Reyranella humidisoli: one gene and its partner. Each later gene encodes a partner of the first gene's protein in a complex. Links are inferred from orthologs where the notes say so. Each region holds a gene or a part of one and is shown in the gene's direction. Other genes may lie near its edges.

Evidence for each region. Proteins that work in one complex are often made in the same cells at the same time.
Region 2: the proteins of rpsJ (region 1) and nusB are in contact, whole or in part, in a solved structure (PDB 3D3B), measured with the Escherichia coli proteins. The link is inferred for Reyranella humidisoli from one-to-one orthologs.

What each region holds. Positions count from the first base shown.
Region 1 is NZ_JAHOPB010000001.1:3,076,440-3,080,020, forward strand. Bases 832-3,581 are described here. They hold rpsJ (30S ribosomal protein S10), read left to right. Parts: upstream 832-1,924; coding sequence 1,925-2,239; downstream 2,240-3,581. Other genes in these bases: tuf (elongation factor Tu), read left to right, coding at 832-1,890; rplC (50S ribosomal protein L3), read left to right, coding at 2,267-2,986; rplD (50S ribosomal protein L4), read left to right, coding at 2,997-3,581. Also shown: fusA (elongation factor G), read left to right, coding at 1-670; more of tuf, read left to right, coding at 700-831. UniProt on the Escherichia coli protein: Involved in the binding of tRNA to the ribosomes. Part of the processive rRNA transcription and antitermination complex (rrnTAC). The complex forms an RNA-chaperone ring around the RNA exit tunnel of RNA polymerase (RNAP).
Region 2 is NZ_JAHOPB010000003.1:96,981-102,914, forward strand. The notes cover bases 1,210-4,159. They hold nusB (transcription antitermination factor NusB), read left to right. Parts: upstream 1,210-2,424; coding sequence 2,425-2,895; downstream 2,896-4,159. Other genes in these bases: ribB (3,4-dihydroxy-2-butanone-4-phosphate synthase), read left to right, coding at 1,210-1,937; KQ910_RS23930 (6,7-dimethyl-8-ribityllumazine synthase), read left to right, coding at 1,940-2,428; thiL (thiamine-phosphate kinase), read left to right, coding at 2,902-3,888; KQ910_RS23945 (MFS transporter), read left to right, coding at 3,966-4,159. Also shown: bifunctional diaminohydroxyphosphoribosylaminopyrimidine deaminase/5-amino-6-(5-phosphoribosylamino)uracil reductase RibD, read left to right, coding at 1-177; KQ910_RS23920 (riboflavin synthase), read left to right, coding at 187-789; more of ribB, read left to right, coding at 786-1,209; more of KQ910_RS23945, read left to right, coding at 4,160-5,198; KQ910_RS23950 (sodium-translocating pyrophosphatase), read left to right, coding at 5,351-5,934. UniProt on the Escherichia coli protein: Part of the processive rRNA transcription and antitermination complex (rrnTAC). The complex forms an RNA-chaperone ring around the RNA exit tunnel of RNA polymerase (RNAP).

The sequences.
Region 1 (3,581 bases):
GGTCGAGGCCAATGTCGGCGCCCCGCAGGTCGCGTATCGCGAGACGCTGGGTCGCAAGGCCGACATCGACTACACCCACAAGAAGCAGTCCGGCGGTTCGGGCCAGTTCGCCCGCGTGAAGCTGACCTTCGAGCCGGGCGAGCCCGGGTCGGGCTACTCCTTCGAGAACAAGATCGTCGGCGGTTCGATTCCCAAGGAGTTCATCCCGGGCGTCGAAAAGGGCCTCGAAGCCTCGCGCGAAACTGGCGTGCTTGCCGGCTTCCCGGTGATCGACTTCAAGGTCACGTTGACCGACGGCAACTACCATGACGTCGACTCCAGCGTACTCGCCTTCGAAATCGCCGCCCGCGCGGCGTTCAAGGAGGGGCTTGCGAAGGCCCAGTGCAAGCTCCTGGAGCCGATCATGAAGGTCGAGGTGGTCACGCCCGACGACTACATGGGCGACTGTATCGGCGACCTGAACAGCCGCCGTGGCCAGATCCTGGGCATGAACGCGCGCGGCAACGCGCAGGTTATCGACGCCATGGTGCCGCTGGCCAACATGTTCGGCTACGTGAACACGCTGCGCTCCATGACGCAGGGGCGTGCTGCGTATTCCATGACGTTCGACCACTACGCGGCCGTGCCGCAGGCGGTGGCGGACGAAGTGGTCGCCAAGCTGGCTGGCTAACAAACCGAATTTAAGTAAGGAAGACGACTATGGGTAAAGCTAAATTCGAGCGGAACAAGCCGCACTGCAACATCGGTACGATCGGTCACGTGGATCACGGCAAGACGTCTCTGACGGCGGCGATCACGAAGATTCTGGCGAAGTCGGGCGGCGCGACGTTCACGGCCTACGACCAGATCGACAAGGCTCCGGAAGAGCGCGAGCGCGGCATCACGATTTCGACGGCGCACGTTGAATACGAGACGGCGAACCGTCACTACGCGCACGTGGACTGCCCGGGCCACGCCGACTACGTGAAGAACATGATCACGGGCGCGGCGCAGATGGACGGCGCGATCCTGGTGGTTTCGGCGGCCGACGGCCCGATGCCGCAGACGCGCGAGCACATCCTGCTGGCGCGCCAGGTCGGTGTTCCGGCGCTGGTGGTGTTCATGAACAAGTGCGACATGGTCGACGATCCGGAGCTTCTGGACTTGGTCGAGCTGGAAGTGCGCGAGCTGCTGAAGAGCTACCAGTTCCCGGGTGACGACCTGCCGGTGATCCGCGGCTCGGCGCTGATGGCGCTTGAGGACAAGAACCCGGAGCTGGGCGAGCAGGCTGTCCTGAAGCTGATGGAAGAGGTCGACAAGTACATTCCGCAGCCTGCGCGCGACAAGGACAAGCCGTTCCTGATGCCGATCGAGGACGTTTTCTCGATCTCGGGCCGCGGCACGGTGGTTACGGGTCGCGTCGAGCGCGGCATCGTGAAGGTGGGCGAGGAAGTCGAGATCGTGGGCCTGAAGGCCACGACGAAGACGACGGTGACGGGCGTCGAGATGTTCCGCAAGCTGCTGGATTCGGGCGAGGCGGGCGACAACATCGGCGCGCTGCTGCGCGGTGTCGGCCGCGAGGACGTGGAGCGCGGTCAGGTTCTGTCGAAGCCGGGCGCGATCACGCCGCACACAAACTTCGAGGCTGAGGCGTACATCCTGACGAAGGAAGAGGGCGGCCGTCACACGCCGTTCTTCACGAACTACCGTCCGCAGTTCTACTTCCGGACGACGGACGTTACGGGCGTGGTGACGCTGCCGGAAGGCACGGAGATGGTGATGCCGGGCGACAACGCCCGCCTGGTGGTGGAGCTGATCCAGCCGATCGCCATGGACGAGGGCCTGCGCTTCGCCATCCGCGAGGGCGGACGCACCGTCGGCGCCGGCGTCGTCACCAAAGTCGTAAAGTAAACGTAACGGACGCGACAAGGCGAACATCATGGCCATGGACAACACAAACATCCGGATCCGGCTGAAGGCCTTCGATCACCGCGTGCTCGATTCGTCGACCAGCGAGATCGTCAGCACGGCCAAGCGGACGGGCGCACAGGTGCGTGGGCCCATCCCGTTGCCGACCGGCATCGAGAAGTTCACGGTCAACCGTTCGCCGCACATCGACAAGAAGTCGCGTGAGCAGTTCGAGATCCGTACGCATAAGCGTGTGCTCGATATCGTCGATCCGACGCCGCAGACCGTGGACGCGCTGATGAAGCTCGACCTCGCCTCCGGCGTGGACGTCGAGATCAAGCTCGGCGCCTAAGCGGACCAGGAAAGAAGGAAGAAGACCATGCGTTGCGGTCTCGTCACCCAGAAGGTCGGCATGACCCGCGTCTTCAACGACGCCGGGGAACATGTGCCCGTCACCGTTCTGAAGGTGGATCAGCTGCAGGTTGTTGCTGTCCGCTCGGAAGAGAAGGACAAGTACGTCGCCGTGCAGCTCGGCTATGGCAAGGCCAAGGTAAAGAACGTGACCCAGCCGATGCGCGGTCACTTCGCCAAGGCCAAGGTCGAGCCGAAGAAGAAGCTCGTCGAGTTCCGGGTCGCCAAGGACGCCGTTCTCGAAGTCGGCGCCGAGCTGGTGCCCAGCCACTTTGTGCCGGGCCAGTTCGTCGACGTCGTCGGCACCACGATCGGCCGCGGTTTCACCGGCTCGATGGTTCGCTGGAACTTCCACGGCCTCGAGGCCAGCCACGGCGTGTCGGTCTCGCACCGTTCGCATGGCTCGACCGGTAACCGCCAGGATCCCGGCCGTACGTTCCCCGGCAAGAAGATGGCCGGCCACTACGGCAACGAGCGCGTGACCACGCAGAACCTGAAGGTCGTCGCCGTCGACGACGAGAAGGGCCTGTTGCTGGTGTCCGGCGCCGTTCCCGGCCCGGCCAACGGCTACATCATCGTCAAGGACGCCTCCAAGCGCGCCCGTCACAAGGATGCTCCCTACCCGGCCGGCCTGCGCAAGGCTGCTGGCGAGGCGGCTCCGGCGGCTGAAGCCGCTCCGCAGGCTTAAGGATCAGGTCATGAAGATCGCGGTCAAGACCATCGAGGGCGGCAGCGCCGGCGAGATCGATCTCGCCGATGCGGTGTTCGGCGTCCCCGTTCGCAAGGACATCCTGCAGCGCTGCGTCGTGTGGCAGCTGTCGCGCCGCCAGCAGGGCACGCACAAGACCAAGGGTCGCTCCGAGATCACGGCGACGGCCAAAAAGATGTACGCCCAGAAGGGCACCGGTCGCGCCCGTCACGGCAACGAGGCGGCGCCTCAGTTCCGCGGCGGCGGCAAGGCCTTCGGTCCGGTCGTGCGCAGCCACGCCAGCGACCTGCCGAAGAAGGTCCGCCAGCTCGCGCTGCGCACCGCGCTGTCGGCTAAGGCGGCCGAGGGCAAGCTGATCGTGGTCGAGGCGGCGGCGCTGGCCGAGCCGAAGACCGCCCAGCTGAAGGGTCACTTCGGCAAGCTCGGCGTCACCAGCGTCCTGGTGATCGGCGGCGCCGAGATCGACACGAACTTCGCCCGTGCCGCGGCCAACATCGCTCATGTCGATGTGCTGCCGCAGCAGGGCGCGAACGTCTACGACATCCTGCGCCGCGACACGCTGGTGCTCACCAAG
Region 2 (5,934 bases), on another replicon or contig:
GCTGGCCTCGTCGACGGCATTTCGAGCTACCGCGCCGGGTTGATCCTGGGCGGAGACGGCCGCTCTGCGGTCGGCGGACTGGAATTTGCACGGCTCGGTTCCGCGCCCCGGTTCCGGCTGGTTTCGGCGCGGCAACTGCAGGGCGACACGCTGGAAACCTGGCGGCGGGAGGATTAAGTAGCGGCCATGTTCACAGGTATCGTGTCCGACATCGGCGAGATCGTCTCGGTTGACCCCGGCGGCAAGGCGGGTGACCGTCGATTCGTCATCGCCACCCGGCACGACATGGCGCCGATCGCCATCGGGGCCTCGATCGCCTGCTCGGGCTGCTGCCTCACGGTGGTCGAGAAGGGCGCCGGCCGGTTCACGGTCGAGGTCTCGGCGGAGAGCCTCGACAAGACGCATCTCGGCGACTGGACGGTCGGCAGCCGCCTCAACCTCGAATTGTCGCTGAAGCTTGGCGACGAGCTGGGGGGCCATCTCGTGTACGGTCACGTGGATGGCGTCGGCCGGATCGTCTCCATGACACCGGAAGGCGGCAGCGTGCGCTTCGTGTTCGAGGCGCCGCCCGAACTGGCGCGCTTCGTCGCGGCCAAGGGGTCGGTGGCGATCGACGGCATTTCGCTAACGGTCAATGAAGTCGATGGAAACTGCTTCGGCGTGAATGTGATTTCACACACCCAGGCGGTTACCACTCTGGGACAGACCAGGGTCGGCCAGCGGGTCAACCTTGAGGTGGACATGCTCGCGCGTTACGTTGCGCGACTGTTGGAGCATCAGAAAAAATGAGTGCGCTCGAAAAGGACGCTTGGCGGGTCACCTTCAGCGAAGTGAAGGCCGCCGCCGAGGACATCATCGAGGAGGCCCGGAAGGGCCGGATGTTCATCCTTGTCGACGACGAGGATCGCGAGAACGAGGGCGACCTGGTGATCCCGGCTCAGTGGGCGACCCCGGAGGCCATCAACTTCATGGCCAGGCACGCGCGCGGCCTGATCTGCCTCGCTCTCACGCGCGAACGGGTCGAACAGCTCGGCCTGCCGCTGATGTCGCAGAACAACCGGACCCGCCACTCGACCGCGTTCACCGTCTCGATCGAGGCGCGCGAGGGCGTGACGACCGGCATCTCGGCCGCCGATCGCTCGCGCACCGTTTCTGTGGCGATCGATCCGTCATGCGGGCCGCAGGACATCGTGACGCCGGGCCATGTCTTCCCGCTGGTTGCCCGCGACGGCGGCACGCTGGAGCGTACCGGCCATACCGAGGCTGCGGTCGATATCGCGCGCCTGGCAGGCCTCAATCCGGCCGGCGTGATCTGCGAGATCATGAACGACGACGGCACGATGGCCCGTCGCAACGACCTCATCACCTTCGCGCAGCGCCACGGGCTCAAGATCGGCACCATTGCCGACCTGATCGCCTATCGCCGCCGCTACGACTCGATCGTGAAGCGCATCAGCGAGACCGCGCTCGACAGCACCTGGGGCGGCGACTTCCGTTGCGTCGTCTACGTGAACAAGGTGACGATGGCGCAGCATGTCGCGCTCGTGAAGGGCGATCCCGCCGCGGGCGGTCCGGTCATGGTGCGCATGCACGCCGTCAATCTCTTCACCGATACCCTGGGCCAGCGCAGCGGTGGCCGCGGCGGCGAGATCGAGGCCTCGATGCGCGAGATCGCCAAGGAAGGCCGCGGCGTCATCGTGTTGATCCGCGAGCCGCTCACCGTCGTCCTGGCCGAGCAGCGTCGCCGCGCCGGGGAGCCGATCGAACCGGCTGGGCAGGAGTTGCGCGACTACGGCGTCGGCGCCCAGATCCTGATCGATCTCGGCGTGAAGGAAATGGTGCTGCTCAGCAACTCCCAGAAGAGCGTCGTCGGTCTCGAGGGCTTCGGTCTTAAGATCGTCGCCCAGAAGCCGGTCCCCGGCCGCGCGAAGGTTTAAGCATGTCGACACGGACCGAAAACCCGACCGCCCGGCCGGCGGTCGCCGGCGTCAAGGGCGCGCGCATTCTCATCGTCGAGTCGCGCTACTACGCCGATATCGCCGACGCGCTGATCGATGGCGCCAAGCGGGAGATCGTGAAGAACGGCGCGAAGGTGGAAAGCATCGTCGTTCCGGGTGCCTTCGAGATCCCCGGTGCGATCGCCCTGGCGGCCGGCAAGAAGGGCAAGCGGTACGATGGCTACGTGGCCCTCGGCTGCGTCATTCGCGGCGAGACCACACATTACGACTATGTCTGCGGCGAGAGTGCCCGCGGACTGATGGATCTCGCGGTCCAGAAGAAGCTGGCGATCGGCTATGGCATCGTGACGGTCGAGAACATCGAACAGGCGCGGGCGCGTGCCTTTACGGATCGCGGCGACAAGGGCGGCGATGCGGCCCATGCCTGCCTTGCGATGGTGGCTCTGGCCCGTCGCTGGAATAAATCGTGAGCGACGCCAAGCCGGCCGTGCCCAGCCGCCGCCAGGCCGCCCGGTTGGCAGCGGTCCAGGCGCTTTATCAATGGCAGGAGGGGCAGGATGCCCCGGCCGAGATCATCGAGCAGTTCCTGAAGGTGCGTACCGGCGAAGCCGGCGAGGGCGGCATGCGCCGCGACGCCGACCGTCCGCTCTTCAAGGACGTGGTCGAAGGCACCACGACCAACCAGGTCGCGCTCGAGGCGATGGTGACGGCTTCGCTGGCGCAGGACTGGACCTGGGCACGCGTCGATCGTCTGGTGCGGGCCATCCTGCTCGCCGGCGCCTACGAACTCGCGCATCGGGGTGACGTGCCGTGGCGCGTCGTCATCAACGAATATGTCGAGATCGCCCACGCGTTCTATGACAAGGGCGAGCCGAGCTTCATCAACTCCGTTCTCGACCGCGTGGCGCGTCAGGCGCGGCCGGACGACCAGAAGTAGGCCGTCATGGCGCGGCCTGGGCGGATCGGTGAATTCGAGCTGATCGCCCGCTACTTCGCGCCACTCGCCCGCGGCTTCAGGGGCGCAGGCAACCTGCAGAGCGACAACGCCTTCCTCGCTGCCGACGCGCGGCGCGACCTCGTGGTCAAGACCGACACGATCGTGGCGGGCGTCCATTTCCTGGCCGACGACCTGCCGGCCCGGATCGCCGCCAAGGCCCTGCGCGTCTGCCTGTCCGATCTCGCGGCCGGCGGCTCGACGCCCTTCGTCTATCAACTGTCGCTCGCCTTGCCGTCGAACTGGACCGAGGCCTGGGTCGCCGCCTTCGCCAGAGGATTGGCCGCGGACCAGCGGCGCTATGGAATCGTCCTGTGCGGCGGCGACACGGTGGTGACGCCGGGGCCGCTCACCGTGACGATCACCGCCTTCGGTCGGGTGGCACGGCGCAAGGGGCTCGGGCGTGCCGGGGCGCGGGCAGGGGACGAGCTCTGGGTGAGCGGTACGATCGGCGACGGGGCGTTGGGGCTGCTGGTGGCGCAAGGCGGTCTGCGCAATCTGTCGGCCCGCCAGCGGGCGTCCCTCGAGGATCGCTACCGGCTGCCGCGACCGCGCACCACGCTGGGACCCGAACTCGTCGGCATCGCAACCGCGTGCGCCGACGTGTCGGATGGGCTGCTGGCAGATGCCGGTCATATCGCCAGCGCCTCCAGCCTTGCCGTGACGATCGAGCGGAGCGAGGTACCCCTGTCGGTCGCGGGCCGCGCTGCTGTGGCGGCCGACCCGGGTTTGTGGCCGAACGTGGCCGGCGGCGGCGACGACTACGAACTGGTGATGGCAGTGCCGCGCCGGAAACACGCGGCCCTGGAGGCCGCGGCGCGCCGGGCCGGGGTCAAGGTCACGCGCATCGGCCGCTTCGTGCGGGGAGCAGGAGTGGAATTGAAGGCCGGCGCGGAGATCGTCTTGACTGCGCGGAAGGGATACGTTCACTTCTAGTGAAGTGGGCATTCTCATAGCTGCACTGCGCATCTCCCCATGGCGCGGACAGGGCGCGTGACTAGAGTGCCGGGCCAATGGACGGATCTATCAAGGTGAAGGAAATGCCCGCAGCCTCCGACGGCCGCATGCCGCGCCGGTCGCTGCGCAACATCGCTCTTTTGGCGATGTGCCAGGCTTTGACGCAGAGCAGCAACACGCTGATGTTCGCCTCGTCGGCGCTGGCCGTGCTGACCATCGTTTCGCCCGACATGCGCATGTGGGCCAATCTGCCCATCACCATGCAGCATTTGGGCGTCATGCTGTCGGTGTTTCCGGCCTCGTTGCTGATGATGCGGCGCGGCCGCAAGCTCGGTTTCCGCAGTGGTTCCGTGATGGGAATGATCGGCTCGCTTCTGGCGGCGATCGGGCTCGGTCTCGGCAGTTTCCCGGTGATGTGCCTGGGCGGCCTGTTCCTGGGGTACGCCATCGCCAACATGCAGCTCTATCGCTTCGCGGCCGTCGAACTGGCGCCCGGTAACTTTCGCGCGCAGGCGATTTCCTACGTCACCGCGGGCGGCGTGCTGGCGGGCATCGTCGGTCCGACGCTGGCGCGCTTCACGCCCGATCTCTGGTTGCCGCTCTTCCAGGCGAGCTTCGTCGCCGTCATCGTCATCCACGTCCTTGTCTTCATCGTGCTGGGCTTCATCGAATTCCCACAGGTCAGGGTCGAGGACTCGACCGGCCCGCAGCGGCCGCTCTTCGAGATCGTCACCCAGCCGGCCTACATGGTGGCCTGCGCCGGTGCGATGATCGCCTTTGGCGTCATGTCCTTCGTGATGGCGGCTTCGCCACTGGCCATCGTGCAATGCGGTCTCAAGGCGACCGAGGCTCCCGTGACGATCTTCGTGCATGTCATGGGAATGTTTCTGCCGTCGTTCTACACCGGACAGCTGATCGCCCGCTTCGGCATCTTCAATGTCATGATCGCAGGCATCGTCCTGCTCGTGGCGGGCGTCGTCGTGGCGCTGATGGGCGTCACCGAATGGCATTTCCGGGGCGCCCTCAGCCTCAACGGCGTGGGCTGGAACTTCCTGTTCGTGGGCGCGACGACCCTCCTGACCACCACCTACCGACCGGCCGAACGCGGCAAGGCGCAGGCGTTCAACGACTTCATGGTCTTCGGCGTGACCACCGTTGCCAGCCTGATGGCGGGCGTGGTGCTGGAGTTGAAGGGTTGGGCGGCCCTGAACTACGTCGCCCTCGCGCTGGTGCTGGTCGCGCTGCTGGTGATCGGCATTTTCCGGCTGCGGAATCCGTCACGCGCCTGACGCCAAGCCCTTGACGAGACGGGGCTTTTCCCATCGGCGAGTTGCGCCGACACGGGCGGCATGTCATTTTCCGCGCGCCTCGCCCCGGGGGGAGTTCCATGCTTCGGGCTGCGATGCGCTAGAAGCGCTGAAAAAACAATAGGTTAGGAAAAATGTCCACCGTTCTTTGGGGCGTCATCGGCTGCGGCTTGATTGCCGTGCTGTATGGCGTCGTTACCGCATCGCGGGTCATGGCGTCAGACGCCGGCACCCCGCGCATGCAAGAAATCGCGCAAGCCATCCAGGAAGGTGCGGCTGCCTACCTGCGCCGCCAGTACATGACCATCGGTATCGTGGGCGTCGTTGTCCTCGTCATCCTGGCGCTGCTGCTCGGCAAGTTCGCCGCCATCGGCTTCCTGATCGGCGCGGTCCTGTCGGGAGCCACCGGCTTCATCGGCATGAACGTGTCGGTGCGCGCCAACGTGCGTACCGCCGTTGCCGCCCAGAAGAGCCTGGCCTCGGGTCTCGACCTCGCCTTCAAGGCGGGTGCGGTGACCGGCATGCTGGTCGCCGGCCTCGCCCTGATCGGCGTCGGCGGCTACTACGCGGTCCTGCTCAAGATGGGTGTCCCCGGCGGCAGCCGCGACATGATCGACGCGCTGGTGGCCCTCGGCTTCGGCGCCTCGCTGATCTCGATCTTCGCCCGTCTCGGCGGCGGCATCTTCACCAAGGGTGCGGACGTCGGCGGCGACATGGT